2 regions of the Fictibacillus sp. S7 genome follow, and region 1 is predicted to be linked to the other one. Evidence: a T-box and tRNA genes for the amino acid it is inferred to sense, from the RefSeq annotation. Region 1 holds a T-box; the other holds one or more tRNA genes.
The links. A T-box is a leader RNA that pairs with one kind of tRNA and senses whether it is charged. The one in region 1 lies ahead of DMO16_RS00480 (valine--tRNA ligase), so its partner is inferred to be a tRNA-Val.
Positions count from the first base shown of each region.

Region 2: it encodes a tRNA-Val, which carries the amino acid that the T-box ahead of DMO16_RS00480 (valine--tRNA ligase) is inferred to sense. The anticodon was not compared.

Region 1 is NZ_QJKL01000001.1:100,829-109,985, reverse strand. It holds gene DMO16_RS00505 (SPOR domain-containing protein) at 1-151, opposite strand, end outside; gene DMO16_RS00500 (prepilin peptidase) at 246-992, opposite strand; gene DMO16_RS00495 (bifunctional folylpolyglutamate synthase/dihydrofolate synthase) at 1,076-2,371, opposite strand; gene DMO16_RS00490 (ATP-grasp domain-containing protein) at 2,473-3,366, shown strand; gene DMO16_RS00485 (ATP-grasp domain-containing protein) at 3,363-4,235, shown strand; gene DMO16_RS00480 (valine--tRNA ligase) at 4,255-6,903, opposite strand; T-box leader at 6,949-7,189, opposite strand; gene DMO16_RS00475 (hypothetical protein) at 7,375-7,590, shown strand; gene ysxE (spore coat protein YsxE) at 7,615-8,658, opposite strand; gene DMO16_RS00465 (hypothetical protein) at 8,655-9,157, opposite strand, start outside.
Region 2 is NZ_QJKL01000001.1:1,362,330-1,371,486, forward strand. It holds gene DMO16_RS06905 (DNA alkylation repair protein) at 457-1,164, opposite strand; gene DMO16_RS06910 (STAS domain-containing protein) at 1,476-2,312, opposite strand; gene DMO16_RS24150 (hypothetical protein) at 2,673-2,846, shown strand; tRNA gene DMO16_RS06915 (tRNA-Val) at 3,221-3,296, opposite strand; gene DMO16_RS06920 (DUF6143 family protein) at 3,414-4,109, opposite strand; gene DMO16_RS06925 (phosphatidylglycerophosphatase A family protein) at 4,238-4,792, opposite strand; gene DMO16_RS06930 (alpha/beta hydrolase) at 4,922-5,644, shown strand; gene DMO16_RS06935 (2'-5' RNA ligase family protein) at 5,709-6,227, shown strand; gene DMO16_RS06940 (GNAT family N-acetyltransferase) at 6,230-6,667, shown strand; gene DMO16_RS06945 (YetF domain-containing protein) at 6,758-7,438, shown strand; gene DMO16_RS06950 (hypothetical protein) at 7,480-8,370, opposite strand; gene DMO16_RS06955 (hypothetical protein) at 8,485-9,157, opposite strand, start outside.

The sequences.
Region 1 (9,157 bases):
CTTCACCTTCAATGATCTCCCAGGCAGCCCTTTCCTCTGTATAAACAGCGGCTGCAATTTCCTTTGTGGTGGCTTCCTGTTCACTCTTCCCTTCTTTGCGGGAAGTGGCTTTGCCGTTTATCAGTACTGTAACCGGCTTTTGCTCCTTCATGTCTATCCGCTCCTTTGTTCTATCATCTAGTAAACAGGATATGCCCTGTGCCGATTTCATAGAACAAAAAGAAGGGTTAATAGAATAATCTTCTTTAATGCATCTGACTGAAATAAAAGCCTGCGATCTCTTCATAAAAAAAGTAGGAAAAAAGGATTCCTGCTGCCAGAAAAGGACCAAACGGGATACGCTGTTTCCTGTTCAGGCGTTTTAAAGCTATACCCGCAGTACCAAAGACCGCACCAAAAAAGAGAGCGAGCATAAAAGCAAGCAGGACGGCCTTCCATCCGAGAACAATACCGGCAACGCCCATCAGCTTTACATCTCCTCCTCCCATGCCTCCTCCTGATGCGGCGGCAATGAAATAGAGGAGCCCGAATCCGAGCAAAAAACCCAAAACGGGGTTCCATGCAGAGCCGATCTGCACCCATAAACGAAGAGTGATAAAGAAACTGCCGAAAACAAACAGAATACGATCAGGGATAATCATATACACCAAGTCGGAAACCGTGATGATGGCCAGCATGGCAATGAGTGACCATGAAATGCACAATTCAAAAGACCAGCCCAACAATAGCGGTGAAAGCATAAAAAGCAAACCCGTAAGCAGCTCCGTTACCGGGTAAAGAATCAAAATTTCCCCTTTGCACCCTCTGCACCTCCCCCGTTGAATCACCCAGGATACAACCGGAATCAGCTCACACCAGCCAAGCTTCCGGTCACAGGCGGAACAGCTGGAACCAGGATATACGATCGATTTCTTTAGCGGAACCCGGAGCCCCGCCACATTACAAAACGACCCGATAACCAGTCCAATAAAGAATAGAAAGGCATATTCCAATTGATCACTCCATCTCCAATCATCATTTGCAACCCATGTTTACTTTACTATCGGATGATTGTCGAGAGAGTTTATATTCACCTTTAACGGCTATTAAAAAAAGCTTTCACCTTTCCAATAAAATACAGAGAACCGGTAATGAGAAGCACTTCTTCCTCCTTTGTGGATTGCAGGAGGTGTTTCAATGCTTCCTGCCAATTTTCCGTATATGTTTTTTTAACCATTGCACTTTTCTCAAAAAGTGCTTTTCCGCAGTCTGCACGTGGGTGTTCAAAACCTGTAAAGGTAATGGAAGAACTGATTTTCTCCAACGGCTTCAGCATCTCTCCAGTATCTTTGTCCTTCAAAGCTGCAAAAAGAACATGAACGCTTCTGACGCCAAAGTGTCTTTTTAGTGTCTTACCCAACGCGCGAATGCCTTCAGGGTTATGTGCTCCATCGAGAATAATGGTAGGCACGCCCTCCATCACCTCGAATCTTCCCGGCCATCTCGCCTTTTTAATTCCGGAAATGACAGAATCCTCATCAATAACCCAGTTCATTTCATGTTTTAAAAGATCAACCGCCATTAACGCAAGGCCGGCATTTCTTACTTGATGCTCACCCGCCATCCCTATTTTGACTTCTCTTCTTTTGGAATAAAAAGAGCTGAATGAAAAAACTTCTTTCCCACCTCCACTTCTTTCAGAATGAACACTGAACTCATGGTCAAGCCGGAAGCATGGGGAGGAACATTGTGTGGCACGCCGTTTAATGACAGCTGCCGCCTCTGCCTGTCCAACGGCCGTGATGACAGGAACGCGCGTTTTAATGATCCCTGCCTTGTGGGACGCAATCTCTGAAAGGGTCGAACCGAGCAGATTCATATGATCATAACCGATACTGGTGATCACCGAAAGAATCGGCGTGATAACATTGGTTGCATCCGTTGTTCCCCCGAGCCCCGTCTCTATTAAACAAAGATCGGTGGAGCATTTATGAAAATACATAAATGCCGCCACTGTTACTGCTTCAAACTCGGACAGGCTGCCAAGACCTCCCCTTTCAAGTTCAGAAATCAACGGTTTCATCTGGTCAAGGATTTCTTTCAGTTCCCGGTCTGTAATCATAGTTCCATTGATTTGAACATGTTCCCTGACATTCACAAGGAACGGAGAAGTAAACGTACCGACCCTGTATCCCTGCTCTCTGAGGATGGAAGCCATCATTTGGATGGTGGATCCCTTGCCGTTTGTACCTGCAACATGAATGCAGGTAAACTTCCTTTCCGGATGGTCCAGTTTTTGAAGGATGGACCTCATTCGTTCAAGACCCATCTTCATTTCCCCGGCATTTTTGAGCTTCAGGTATTCATTGATATCCTTATAGGATGTAAACACATCTGATTCCTCCTTTTTATTGTGATATCTCTGCGAGAAGGATAAAATAAGATAGACTTTTACTTAGCTTTAGAATGGCTATGTATATACGGAGGAATACCATGTCACAAACTTCCTGCTGGATTATTTATAACGGCAACCTGCCGCAAAAGAAATTTATGGATTTTGCTCAATGGACGGCATCTGCTGCCCAGAAGAAAGGAATCAAACCTACTATTATCAAAAACAATGATTTGCTTGTTTCGTTTAAAAACGGAACATCTTTTCTTGCCGGGCGTTTAAAAGACGAACGGCCGGACTTTGTTCTTTTTGGCGATAAAGATATTTTTCTTGCAAGACAGCTCGAAAACATGGGAATACCAGTCTTTAACTCTGCAGACGCGATTGAAACCTGCGACAACAAGTCTAGGATGTATCAGACGCTTGCCCACCAAGGCATCCTGTTTCCCAAAACCATTATAGCACCTAAAGTATTCGGTGAACTTCACGATGACAGCCATTGCGACATGGTGATCAAAGAAATTGGATTTCCGATGGTGGTCAAGGAAGCATATGGATCATTTGGCATGCAGGTTCACCTTGTCCAAAATGAAGCGGAACTGCTTTCTTTGATGAAGACATTAAAAAATACAGAATACGTTTTTCAGGAAATGGTTGCCTCGAGCTACGGCCGCGATGTCCGGATTAATATTGTAGGCGGGAAAGCGGTGGCTTCCATGCTCAGAAAATCGGAAACGGATTTTCGCGCCAATGTCAGTTTCGGCGGAAAAACAGAGCCTTATACTCCGACGAAAGAGCAGGAAGACCTGGCTGCCGCCTGTGCCGAGGCTGCAGGCACAGCATTCGCTGGAGTGGACCTTCTTTTTGGTGAAGACGGCACCCCAATTGTCTGTGAAATCAATTCCAACGCACATATTCGAAGCATTTATGATTGTACTGGGATTGATGTTGCCGACCATATGATGGATCACATTTTAAGGACGATTCAATCATGAAAGCAGGCTGGTTAATATACAGTGAACCGGACGCTGTAAAAAACGCTTCCTTCATCGACTGGCTCAAAGCGGAAGCAGCCTTGGCCGGTCTTTCGCTTGAATTGATGTTTGCGGAGAGGTTTGCCTTTGGAGTTACGGATAACAAACTCTCGTTGTACTATGACTTAAAAGAAATGAGATTGCCGCACTTTGCCGTCGTCCGTACCATTCAGCCCCTTCTCTCCCGACAGCTCGAAAAAATGGGACTCAAGCTCTTTAATTCATCATCGGTCTCTGCTGTGGCCAATGACAAAGCACGGACACACCAGCTCCTTGCTGAAGCGGGCATCCCGATGATGGACACCCTTTTCATACGTCCCTCTTTTTTTCAGACGCAATCCATGCCTTTTGATTTTCCTCTGGTGGCTAAGCTTGCATCTGGAAGAGGGGGCCAACAGGTTTACCTTGTGAAAACAGAAAAAGAACTTCAAAATGCCTTGTCTACACATCCCGAGCAGGATTGGGTCCTCCAAAAAATGGCGCCAGATGCTGGGAAGGACGTCAGGGTATTCGTCGTCGGAAACAAAATTGCAGGTGCCGTACTTCGAAGTTCATCCAATGATTTCAGGGCAAATTATTCGCTCGGTGGCCATGCAGAACTTTATCATCTGCAGCACGAACAAACCGCCCTCGTTGAACGGATCATTTTTCATTTTGATATTGGAATGGCCGGCATCGATTTTCTTCTGAATGAAAAAGGAGCTTTTATCTTTAATGAGATGGAAGATGTGGTCGGGAGCAGGACACTCAGTGCTACCTCTGACATTAATATCGCTAGACTTTATATGGAGCATATCGCCGCGAAATTAAAAAAGCCTGAAAGTGACTAACCACCTTCAGGCTTTTTTCTTACGCTTTTAATTCCTGAATACGCTGAAGAACTTTCTCGCGTTTCTCGCTGTAGTCTTTTTCTTTCGCTCGTTCTTCTTCAATCACTTTCTCAGGCGCTTTTTTCATAAAGCCTTCGTTGCCCAATTTCTTTTGAACACGCTCGACTTCTTTGTTGTATTTTTCAACTTCTTTTTCAAGGCGCTGAATCTCTTCTTCAAGATTGATCAGTCCTTCAAGCGGAAGATACATTTCTACTCCGGTAAGAACCGCACTCATGGATTTATCCGGTGCTGAAAGTCCAGTTCCCAGCTTCAATGAACTTGGGTTACAGAACTTTTCAATGTACGCACGGTTGACTTCTAAAGCTTGCAGTACCTCTTCACTCTTCGCGTTGATCTGAAGTTCGATCGGTTTGCTTGGTGCGACGTTCATTTCAGAACGAATGTTGCGTACCGTTCGGATCATCTCTGTCACCAGGTTCATGTCCTGAGCGGCTTCAGGGAAGTGGAGATCTTCACGTTTCTTCGGCCATTGGGCAACTGTAATGGACTCGCCTTTGTGAGGAAGGTGCTGCCAAATTTCCTCGGTAATAAATGGCATAATCGGATGGAGGAGGCGCAGCGTGCGATCCAGAACATACGCCAGTACTGAACGGGTCGTCTGCTTAGCAGCCTCGTCCTCGCCGTACAGCGGCAATTTCGCCATTTCGATGTACCAGTCACACAAGTCATCCCAGATAAAGTTGTACAGGAGACGTCCAACTTCTCCGAATTCGTACGTATCAATCAGCCTTGTCACATTTTCTGCCGTTTCATTGAAACGTGTTAAAATCCATTTGTCCGCCAGGTTAAGGTCACCAGTCAAATCAATTTCTTCTTCTTTTAAACCGTTCATATTCATGAGGGCAAAACGGGAAGCGTTCCAGATTTTATTGGCAAAGTTCCAAGTGGATTCAACCTTTTCCCAATAGAACCGAAGATCGTTCCCCGGTGAGCTTCCGGTAGAAAGGAAGAAGCGAAGTGCATCTGCACCATACTTTTCAATAACATCCATCGGATCGACACCGTTTCCGAGTGACTTACTCATTTTGCGTCCTTCTGAGTCACGGATCAGGCCGTGGATAAGAACATCATTAAACGGACGTTTGCCAGTGAACTCCATACCTTGGAAAATCATGCGGGCAACCCAGAAATAGATGATATCATAGCCCGTTACAAGCGCATTGGTCGGGTAGTACCGTTTGAAATCAATTGCATCCTCATCCGGCCAGCCCATTGTGGAGAATGGCCAAAGTGCGGAAGAAAACCAGGTATCAAGAACATCGTTATCCTGCTCCCAGTTCTCCGCGTCTTGGGGTTCCTCATGACCAACGTACACTTCACCTGTTTCCTTATGATACCAGGCCGGGATTCGGTGCCCCCACCACAGCTGTCTTGAGATACACCAGTCGCGGATATTCTCAATCCAATGCAGGTAAGTTTTTTCAAAACGCTCCGGCACGAAGTTCACTTTTTCTTCTGTTTTTTGAAGCTCGATCGCTTTCTCCGCCAAAGGTTTCATTTTTACAAACCATTGTGTGGAAAGGTAAGGCTCAACAACGGCTCCGCTTCGTTCGGAATGCCCGACAGAATGCAAATGCTCTTCAATCTTGAACAATACACCTGCATCCTGAAGATCTTTCACGATTTGTTTTCGGCATTCGAACCGGTCCATTCCTTGATATACGCCTGCATTGTCGTTCATTTTTCCGGATTCATCCATAACGAGAACTCGTTCAAGGTTGTGGCGGTTTCCTATCTCAAAGTCATTCGGATCATGAGCCGGTGTTATTTTCACCGCACCTGAGCCAAATTCCATATCGACATAATCGTCGCCTACAATCTCAATCTCGCGGCCTACAATTGGCAAAATCGCTTTCTTGCCGATGAGGTGTTTGTAACGGTCATCTTCCGGGTGAACGGCGATTGCTGTATCTCCCAGCATGGTTTCCGGGCGTGTGGTTGCCACTTCGATATGGCCGGACCCATCCGCCAAAGGATATTTCATATGGTAGAACGCACCTTGAACATCCTTGTAGATAACTTCGATGTCAGAGAGCGCTGTTTTCGTCTCTGGATCCCAGTTAATGATATATTCCCCGCGATAAATTAAACCTTTTTTGTAAAGGGTGACAAATACTTCACGGACAGCATCGGACAATCCCTCGTCAAGTGTAAAGCGCTCGCGGGAGTAATCGAGGCCAAGACCCAGCTTTGCCCATTGATTTCGGATAAAGTCTGCGTACTCGCCCTTCCACTCCCACGCTTTCTCCAAGAACTTTTCCCGTCCCAAGTCATAACGGGAAGTACCCTGTTCGCGAAGCTTTGCCTCGACTTTCGCCTGAGTCGCAATTCCTGCATGGTCCATTCCGGGCAACCATAATACATCATAGCCCTGCATCCGTTTGGCACGGCTTAGGATATCCTGCAGGGTAGTGTCCCACGCATGCCCAAGGTGCAGCTTGCCGGTAACGTTTGGCGGCGGGATCACGATGGAGTATGGCGTTTTCTCCACATCGCCTGTTGCTTCAAAAAATTTGCCGTCCACCCAGTACTTGTACCAGGTTTCTTCGGTTGCCTTCGGATCATATTTCGTCGGCATAGAAAGTTCTTGTTTTTCAGTCGACATGAATGTCTCCTCCTTTATCTTTCCAATAAAAAAAGCCCCTCCGTCTCAAAGGACGAAAGAAGCATGTTCGCGGTACCACCTTTGTTTGCAAAAAGCAAAAGCATGGCTTTTTGCACACTCATTGACGGATAACGGTTTTTGCCGTCTTCTTCTAAAAAGAACAAACTTTTTTCAAAGAAGCTGCTCCAGGGCGACCTTCCAGCGCTGTTTCCTTAGAAAATCTCTCAGCTTTGATTTTCCTCTCTTTAAGGACAGTCGGTGTACTCTTCCCTTTCAACGCAATTCATATCATTTTATTGATCATATTCTATTTTAACTAGTGAATTGGGAAAACGTCAATAGCTTTCCCATTTGATGTAACAATTATTCTATTCAACCAAAACAAAATCGTGCATGCACGGTTTTATTCACACTGGAGCTCCCTCATGAATAACCTGGTTATTAACCCAGATGAACGAAGGAAGGATTATGATGCCCAGACGCTATTTTAAAAGAAACCGAAGACCGCCATTTCAATTCCAGGTACCTGATTGGCTGCGGGCCGCACGGGACGTGGTCAGCCAATTTACCATACCGCTTATTGTATTCCAAATTATCCGTACTATCCTTTTTCCCTCTGGCATTGATTTTATGATTATTCTTATTTTGGTCATTCTGCATTTTTGTTTTTCCTACGAAGTCCTGTAAATCAAATAGATCACATATAGAAACCTATATGTGATCGGTGTTTGTATTGGTATCCAGAGGCTGTGGAGGCGGCGGTGTCAGGATCAGGTCACAGAAGTCACGGATATGCCGCATCGCCGAAATCCGCTTTTCAAGTCTGTGGACAAACTCAATTTGGCTGTACCGCTCCCTTTGATGCCGATATAAATCAACGGAGTGAAAAAGGGGTTCAGGATAGCTGATATAGCTGACGAGCAGGCTTTTTTCCTCATCCAGGAGCGGGATATGCCTTTGATAAAGCGACAACAGCCGTCCCCCCTCTTCCTTCGTCCAGTTTGACAGGTGTACTGCTTTTCTAAAAAAGACCGCCAAATCTCTTACAGGCGTATCCAATACAGCTTTCTCAAAATTTAAAAGATGCGGCTCTCCGTGATGGGAATATAACAAATGATTACGCGAGAGTTTGCCGTGGCACAGCACACTTCGGTACCGTTTTTCGGAATGACAAGCATCATACCAGTCCTTCAGTCGCCGTTTAGCGTCTTCAGCCATTCTCATCATATGATGGAAATGGCTCAAATAGGTCAGTTCAAAAGGAGACATGTACGGCATGCGTTCGGATTCTTCCGCAAACCGTTCCATCTCAAGCTGCCGGGACTCCCAGCGCTGCATCAAATACTGAAACGAATGATCCACCACTTCAGGAGAGAAGTCCTGCTCTTTGAGCGTCAAGAAATGGATCTTGCCGATCTCTTCAATGATCACTTCTTCCCTTGTTAATCCAAACCGGTCTCCTCCCGCAAACCAGGGCATCAGGTAATAGGTTCTGTTGCCATATTGAACCGTATAATCTCCGTATTTTGTAGGATAGAGCGGGACAATCTGGTGATAGCCGATTTCGGACAACCTGTGGATCACATGAGTAAACCAGCTCGCTTCTTCCTCATTTAATGAGGTTTCTTTCAAAGCAAAGGTCCCTCTTCTGGAAATCACCTTTTTGACTTTGCCTACTTCCTCAATTTTTTCAGGATAGAGATCGTATTGAAACAGAATCGGGCCATAATTAACCGTTTCGCTTGAATGGCTCACAGGGCTACCCTCTTTCGTTTATCGTCCATCCAGTCGGTAAAACAGTGGAGAAGAATTCTGTTAAAATCCCAATCTTGTTCAAAAGATTCCACATAACTGACGATGTGAGCCAGCTCTTCATTTTTTAACTGATCCACGCAATCCTGAAGCTCCCACGGCGTTAAAATTTCTGCAAGTAGCAAATACCCCTGTTCCCTCTCAAGTGAAAAATGTTCGTTTATGCAGGTTAAGAGTTTTCTGAGCGAATACGGACCGCACTCTTTCAGCCACTCAGTCAACAGACTGCGCAACGGGCGGTATCCGTGCTCGGGATAGTCATCACTTCCCCGGTAAAACAGGATATTGAAAATCTGTCCGCCATTGTTCATGTGGGTGTCCGAATCAAACAGCGGCAGCGGTACATGGCTTGAAGCTTTTTTTAGTTCCATTGCCAGATTAAGCCGTTTATTTGCTTCCGGCAGTGAGTTTTTTACACTCACCAGTTCATTGTATTCTTTAC
Region 2 (9,157 bases), 1.3 Mb from region 1:
TCATTTACATGGTACGTCCGTTCAAGTGACCTTCAGACAATATGATCCTACTACAGGGATTGTTATAGCAGCAATTTCTGATGGCAGTCTTGTTAAATTCAAATGCTGTGACGTAAATAAAGTTGAAAAGAACCCGTCCCAAAATTGGTTGCTAGAAGGGCGAAGCTAATTGGATCCAAATAAATAGGGACAGCCGGGCTGGCTGTCCTTTTTAGCATATACCTTACATCCTCATGTACGTTTCGCATATCCCTTTGATATACGTTATCGATTTTATCCTTAATTTCCTTTAAAGACATACCTTATGTTACATGATATATCATTGAAACAAGTTACTAAAAAGGATAACAATAAAAGGGAAGTAAGAGAAAAGAACAGACAGACTTCATCAAGGACTAACAAGCTGATATTATGTATAAGTTATGGTGATTTAAAAGAGTACTAAAAAAGCTATTGTTAACATCTCACATACTTTCTTTTAAAACCAAGCTTCCCTCTATCCATTTGTTTTTGAATATTTTCGTAAGCGTTTAGGAAACTGCTTTTCTTCTTGTCGCGTTTTACTTCTACGATACCCACTTCCTTCGCGGTCTCGACCGCCTTTTCATGCAGCGGCAAAAATGAAACCCCCACCGTGTTTAAAAAATTATTCATTGCAGATTTTGTTCGTTCTGGCGAAGCATGAATAGAATTTCTCAAAATATCAAGCATATTGGATATTTTACTTTCTGAAAACTCATGGTCTTTGCGATTCCCTAACAGCCAGCAGTAACAACTCCAGCCGGCAGACATTTTAAGTTCTTCGTCGCTTGCAATCCATTGATCAGCAACGTCTTGTGCAATTTCCGACTCTGATAAAGTTACTGCCACTACATAATCTGAAAGCATATAAAAATATGCTTCATCCAACCATCGGTTATAGTCAGCCTCAGTCATGCCATTTGGGTTTGCAATGATGCCTGCAAAATACATGGCATCGTAGTTACCTGTGGCATAAAGCTCTTCAGCTAAACGTTGATTTATTTTTATTATCTTTGCGAGTGGTTTCATAGCACCTGTAGCCACACCAAAAAGCGGCTCGTGCGCACCATTTGATAAGTACATTTTTTTTGTTCGTTCCTTACCGAGCACTTCAAGTTCCTGCATAACTGTTTCAAAGTCCATTGTGCAATTCCTCCCTTACTATTTTTCTCGTTTCATTTTAACCGCGAACCGCGGAGGCTATTTCAGTTCGCTTCCGATCTTTGTACAAAGAGTAAAGACCCTAATTCATCTAGAGCTGCAGTGTAATTTGGTGACGTCCATCAGTAGAATGTTTCGATAAAATAACATCTAAATTCTCCCCTCAAACCGTATCTGGTTTCATTCTACAATAAAAAAAGCTTGTAGACATGAGACTTTGTCTACAAGCTGAACCGATCTTTTTAGTAAGATCGGTAAAGAAGAATTTCTGAACGTATTTTGTTCTGTTTCATTTAATTTGTTTTAAAATAGGTGGTTAATGTTTGCTGAAGAGTACCTTTAGTTGATGCATATTGATCAAATGATATATCTAAATGAATCATTTTTCTAACTAGTTCTGCACGTAGACCAGTAATGACCGCCTCACATCCCATTAAGGAAACGCCGCTCAACACTTTTTGAAAATGATGAATGACCTCAATATCCATATCCGTAATGCCTGATAGGTCAATAATCAAGGTTCGAATTTTCATATTGGAAATCTCCGTTAAAACTTTTTCTTCAATGGTATCTATACGATATACATCAATAACGCCAATTAAAGGAAGAACCGCAACAAAAGGACTGATTGGTATTATAGGAACGGACAAATGCTCCACCATTTTTCGCTGAGTGCTGATCAATTCATCTTTATAAGTAGAATAGCTTATAAAGAAACTATTGAGAAATTTATCGATGCCGTCGTTGACCTGCTGCTCCATTTGAAAGATCGTTTCCCTATAGTCTGAAATGCTGCGTTCATTGGTGTTCCTAAGATCAAATTCATACATATAATGCCATATCGTTCTTCTAATGGCATGTACCCATTCCAACTTAAGAGTGAGGGTTAAAGCATGCCTCGCCCAGGCTACACCTTCTTGTTGAGCAAAGGATACAAGTTCGTTGTCTCTGTTTTCAACAACAAACTTGATCATCTTCTCCGCGTTTTTCAAAAGATCGATATTTCCAGATTGTAAAATATCATTTATTTTACCCGCAACATCACCAGCCTCAGATAATAGTTTGGTTTGAAACTCTTCCCTGTTGTATTCAATAAAATCCATAATCTGTTTTTGCTGAAGCTTTTCCATTAGGTTTTTCTCCTTCCAGCCGTTTAGAAATAGTCTTTTCTCCTCTGTATTCTACTTTAAAGTCCAATTAAAGCCATTTAACATTTTTACCCAGAAGTTGCTAATCTTTTTTAATCATAATTTTATTGTAGCAAATGACCAGGGACAACTTCTTTAAAATGCTCAAGTAAATATTGGTAATTAGCCAAACAATAAGTATATCAAACAGGCCAAACTCTTCAAATGTAGATGGGGTAATACATAGTGGAAATGCCTCTATTCTCCTATTAAGATGCCCAATCTGTAAAAACATGCAGACAAAACGCCCATAAGAAGATATCATTAAAGTTAAGAATCATCGGCATTAGGAGGTATGAATAGATGTCATCTGAAAAAAAACTAAGCTTTCAAGAGGCGGTTAAGCAAAGACTGGCTGAAAAAAAACAGCAGCAGGCAAACGGGAAATTTTCTACGAATCCTGTAAAATCTACAAAGCAAATGAAAAGCCAGCAGACGAAGAAGGCAAACAACCAACACCGTCGCACCGGCGTTTAATAATCATTTAAAAACCCTTTCTAAAGGGTTTTTTTCTTTGTCTCTTTTCGTATAGATTGTTGCTATTTTGACCATCCCATTAGCTCAATTAGCAATATAAGCTTAATTCATACTCTATTTAGACTTATCGTATTATTTTTCTAAATTTGCGACAATATTATTAAATTGATTAATGTAGTCAAAGAGTTTATTTACCCAGTCTTCCTTTATTTGTCTGTTCTTAAAAAATAATAAACTCATCGAAAAGGGAAAAAACTTCTGCTTATGAAGTGATCGCTCCCCCCTACAAATGAAGGAAGGAGTGCATCAAAAAATAAAAAAGCCCGCAATCCTTGATATACAAGGCGTTACAGGCTGTTAATATGTATAAGTTATGGTGACCCGAGAGGGGTTCGAACCCCCGACCTCTACCCTGTCAAGGTAGCGCTCTCCCAGCTGAGCTATCGGATCAATAATTATGTATCGGACAAATAGAATTATATCTCATAACAAGCTAACTTGACAACCCCTTTTATCAAAAATATTTAAAAAGAAATAGACCCTGAAAACAGGGCCCTTTTGATTCCATTATTTTTCTTCCCATTCAAAGGAAACTACGGATTTTAAGTTACAGTCGTTGCAGTGAGCGGTCAGATAGACCATGACGTTCGTCCCCTGACCGATCACCCACAGGCCGTCGAGATCAACCGTAATGGAAGTATTTGCTGGAATTACTCGTGTTGCTGCAATTGTCCCATTGACTGGGGAATTGGGAAGAATTCCGTACTGGATTTGCCCTCTTGGCCGTTCAGGCGGATTTTTTGAAAGATCTGCCGGTGTTACATTTGAGGACATTTTCCCGTTAAACGGAAGCGTTGGCTTGAAATAGATTTTAGCAACCATGGGATTGCATGTCATGTTCGAGATGGTGATCCGCTGTAAGGAAACATCCACGTTAGAGCTTGCCGGATTGACAAGCGATGCCCATACATTCTCACCTGGCGGGCAGGGACAGACCGAAAGCGTATCAGTAGATCCGAGAAAGTTGTTGGCCTTCGTTTCTTCTGCAGGACTGACCTCGGTTTCTTTCTCCTCTTTTGGATACTTGCCAAAGCCCATATTTGGCATCTTGGGCTGTACGGGGATATTCACATTCATATTAGGACTTACCGGATAGTTCATATTCGGGCTAATGTTGGGATTAGGATAGTTCATGTTTGGATTCATGTTGGGATAGCTTCCCTGACCATAACCATATCCTGCCCCCTGTCCATACGGGTACATTCTATTTAGCATATGCATTTTCCCTTCTCTAAAGTTTACACATTATTACCATATGTAGATAAGCTATACTTGGTCAGTCTATTTGGAAAAATGGGTAAAAGAAAAGCCATCCCATAAGGACAGCTTGGTTACCCTATTTTTTCTTCCTGGTCGTTCATAGCGATTTCTTCCTTCGATAATCGTTCTTCCTGGTCTCTGAGGCGATGAGCAAGACGGCTGGAAGCATTGGCGGCAATGCTGGCCACCAGATCGTCAAGAAATGTATGAACACCTTCGTTTGTTTTCGTATCCAACTTGCGAATGATTCCCAGTTTGTACTTGTCGAGATGACCGAATGTCGTTACTGCAATACTTCCATAGCCGAAAACCGCACCAAGCGCAATCGTTTCGTCTACGCCAAAAAGACCTTCATCCATTTCAACAATGGCCTGCAGTGGTTCCGACAGCATTTTTTTCTCTGCCAGTTTATCCAGTTCGATTCCAACAAGCAGGGCGTGCTGCATTTCCCGTTTTGTTAGTACTTTATCTACACTTTCAATGCATTCAGACATTGTTAATTGAGGAGAGAACGGAGACTGCATTTCAAATACAATTTCAGCTATATCGGGTATTGAGACACCGCGCTCAGCCAGCAATGTCCTCGCCGCTGCCTCTACATCCCGGCTGTGTACTCTCTTTGTCATTATGTTCACCTCTTGTGCTTTCCTTGGATTTTTGCACAATTATCATAAATCTTGATTACATTATACCACTGTATGATAAAATAAAACGAACACTATGAAAGCGCTCTTTTCAAGATAGGAGAATTAGATATGCCCTTTAAAGGTACCATCGATGAACAAACCCTACATAGCAAGGAGCTGAACGAACAGGTTCCTTTACTGGTCTATTACCCGCCAGCATTTACCACTTTAAAAAAATACCCGGTGCTGATCGCGCAAGATGGTCCCGATTATTTTCAATTGGGAAGACTTGCCTCAACAGCGGACGACTTGATTCAATCTCAGGACATTGAGCCCATGATCATTATTGGAATTGCCCATCATCGTGGAGATGACAGATATCAAAAATACCACCCTAACGGCTTAAAACATTCCTCCTACTTGAGGTTTATGTCAAATGAACTGCCAACCTACATTAACCATGAATTCAATACATATCTCCTGGGTTCCGGTATGTGCTTGATTGGAGATTCACTGGGAGGGTTTGTTTCGCTTGTCTGCGGATTAACTTTTCCTCGTACATTTGGCCAGTTGATTTTGCAGTCGCCTTTTATTGATGCAAATGTACTGGACATTCTGTATTCCTTTTCGGGGTATGAATTACTAAAGTTTTACCACGCTGTGGGAACGGAAGAAAACGAATATGCATCGCCTAGCGGTGTAAAAGATTTTCTGACTCCCAACCGGAAATTGGCCAGCGAACTGAAAACCAAGAATTTCGAGTATCGATATGAAGAATTTGATGGAAATCACCTTTGGTCTGATTGGCAGAAGAACTTGATTCCTGCATTGAAGTTTATTTTCGGGAAATAATTCAATTTGTGAAGTTATAAGAATTTTTGATATACTAATCCAAAAGATAAGGGAGGAAAATTAAATGAACTATGGTATTGCCATTTTCCCATCTACAGACCTGAAAGATAAAATAAATTCATACCGCAAACGTTATGATCCTCATTATTCCATTATCGATCCTCACATTACCCTGAAGGATCCGTTTGTCGCAAGTGATTCTGAAATTGATGAAATTGTAAGTTATATTGAAAATGTGGCCAAGACTGCTCCTCCTATCAAGATTCATATTTCTCGGGTAAGTTCCTTTCATCCGGTTAACAATGTCATCTATTTAAAAGTAAACAATACCGAAGAGCTTATCTCTCTTCATGAAAAGCTTTACGAGGGGCCGCTTCAGCATGAGCATCCTTATAATTTCGTCCCCCATCTGACGCTTGCTCAAAAGCTTTCTGATGTAGAGCACGCCGATGTTCTTGAACGTCTTAAAATGGTGGAAGCAGAATATAAAGAAACCGTAAATGAATTTCACCTTCTCAAACGGGATGAAGAATCAGACCGCTGGAACGTATACAAAACATTCAAACTGGGGAAGGAAGCATAAACTTGAAAATCAAAGTCATTACTTCGAAAGATGAAGCATACAAGGATGCTTTATTTGTTCGAAAAGAGGTATTCGTTAACGAACAAAACGTATCAGAAGAACTCGAAGTGGATCATCTTGAGGATACGGCTACTCACTTTGTACTCTATGATGCCGAAAATCAACCGATTGGTGCTGGACGAATGCGTCCCATTGGGGATGGCGGAAAAGTGGAAAGGGTTTGCATACTCTCCAACCGGCGCAAGCAAGGCCTTGGTGATTTGCTGATGAAGAGCATGGAGCAGGAAGCCTCCCGGCTGAACTATCCCGCGTTAACATTATATGCGCAGGTACAGGCAGAGGTTTTTTATAAAAAGCTGGGATACACCACAACATCAAAAGAACCCTTTATCGACGCTAACATTCTCCATGTGGCGATGAAAAAAGCATTGAACCAATGACCATTGGTTCAATGCTTTTTTCTGTTTAATTATGAGTAATTTACAGTCCAATAGTGAACACTATCTGTAATTTCGCATCATTTGGGGGATATCATGAACCTTGGTACAATTACAACTGAAATGGTCGTAGGCTTTTTCGCACTATTTTTCCTGACGAAAATTCTTGGAAAAACGCAATTGTCCCAATTGACACCCTTTGATTTTATTTCTGCACTCATTCTTGGGGAACTTGTTGGTAATGCCATGTATGATCCCGATGTCCATATCTGGATGATATTGTTCGCAATCAGTGTTTGGGGAATTCTCATGTACTCATTGGAAATCCTCACTCAAAAGTCCATGAAATTCCGAAAGATTTTGGAGGGTACCCCTTCGATTGTCATTCGAAAAGGGACAATGGACCGGAAACAAATGAAAAAAAACAAAATTGATATCAACCAGTTGCAAAACCTGATCCGGCAAAAAGGATATTTCAGTATAAGAGAAATCGATTATGCCATTCTTGAGACGAACGGTTCGATCTCTGTTCTTCCCAAAAGCGATAATCAGCCAGTCACACGCCAGGACTTAAAGCTGTCACAAGAAGAAACCACCCTCCCAGTGACTTTAATCATGGATGGAACCATTCTAACTGATAACCTCCCTACAGCTGGTGTTAACGAAGAATGGCTGTTAAAACAGCTTAAACAGCAAAACATTCACTCAGCAAAAGAAGTATTTTATGCAGAATGGAAAAAAGACGAGGGTCTGTTTGTGATGAAGGAAAATTAAAAAAGAACACGACATGTGTTCTTTTTAGGTTTTGGATATGATCAGAAATTGATAGCGATATGATTTAAGGCCTTTACCTTGTATTGCTGTTTGTTGAAAAATACAAAAGCTTCAATGGTCAGATTTCCGATTGCTTCTTTTTTAAACGGAATAAGATAATCTTGAATCACAGCTTTTTCCCCAGGATCTATGGAAAGGTCGCGAATGGGGCATATCCACAGTTCTCCTCTTTCCTTTGCCTCTTTTGACCAATCATTATCAATAAACATCCACTGATAGTTTGCTAGATTATCCTGATTCGTTTCATTGTTTTCGGTGGAGTAGATTTTTCCTTTTAGGACATTGGCTTCGTTTGGCTGGAACCTAAAGCAAATGGACGGGTTATGCAAAGATACAATCCCCGTATTTTCGATCAAAAATGACCCTTTGATCAAACCGCTTAGATCTTCCTTCATGATCATGGAATAATCAAACAAGCAAAGACATTCATAATCCCGTTTTACAAAGATGCTGTCTTCTTCATCTTCCGCTTTTTTCAGGAATGGATCGGGACGTCCCTGAAGAGACAGCTTTTTTTCCAGAGCCTTGATTTTTTGCATGCTGTTTTCCAGTTTGACTTCCTTCTCATTAATTTCTTCCTGAACTGCAGTCAACAAATTTTCATAATCGGCAACTCTTTTTTCATAATCTACACTTTGGGCATGTGCCAACTGTTCCCTCAGCTGGATGACCTCTTCTTCAAGTCTTGCCCTGTGAGCGTCAAGTGCCTGAAATTCAGCCTCTCTTGCCGCGTTGTTCACTTCTTTCTCAAGGGTCTCAATTTGTTCTTCGGCAAAAACCAGTTTTTTTTCAAGAGCTAACGATTTTTCCTGATAAAATTCAGCACGGGCAATCAGACGGTCATAGCTCAACCGCTCTTTTTGAGAATGCATTTGCGTCCCTCCCTAAATAGGCTCCCATCTCTATCTTATGTAATATGGGGTGATTCGTTCACTGAAATACAAAAAAAGAGCAGGAGATCCCTGCTCTCTAGACAGTTCATGAGATTATTTCATCTTGATGTCGTCAAAGGACACGCAATTTTCCACTTCAAGGGTGCCTTCTTCGACTTTTACAATGCCTGATTCAAATACCGTTACACCGCGTTCATTCACTAGCTGCAACTGGAATAAGGTTCCGGAATGTTTGCTGACGGTTGCGAAATTAAAGTCAAACTCCTCACCTTCATCGGTTGTACCTGTACCTGATACTGTAAATTTCAGCCCTTTTCCTTCAGAAGGTTCGCAAACCAGACTATCCTGATCGAAGCTGTCTGCCGTGAAGGTAAAGTTGTTCATGTCGCCGTCTTCTTCATCAAACGTAAATTTTAATGAGCTGTCACTCAAGCTGCAGTTCTGGCAGATTTCTGCAAGGACGCCAAGACGACCTTTTTCCGTGGCATTACTGCCAGTGCAACCACTTGCTTCACCAGATACACTGCAGTCGCAGCTCGGTCTAGGAAAGATATCCGGACATTGCGCCGGGAATACAACTTCAGGACAAGCGAACGTTTCATTTTCTTCAGCTGAAAGATCATTATTACGAGGTGCGCAGAATTTAGCAAGCACTTCAAGTTTAACTTCTGCTTCAATTTGGATATCGACACAGAAGGTGATTGTTACGGTGAAAGATCTTGGAGCCGGACTGTTTAGAATGACTGTTCCTGTTGGAATTTTGCAA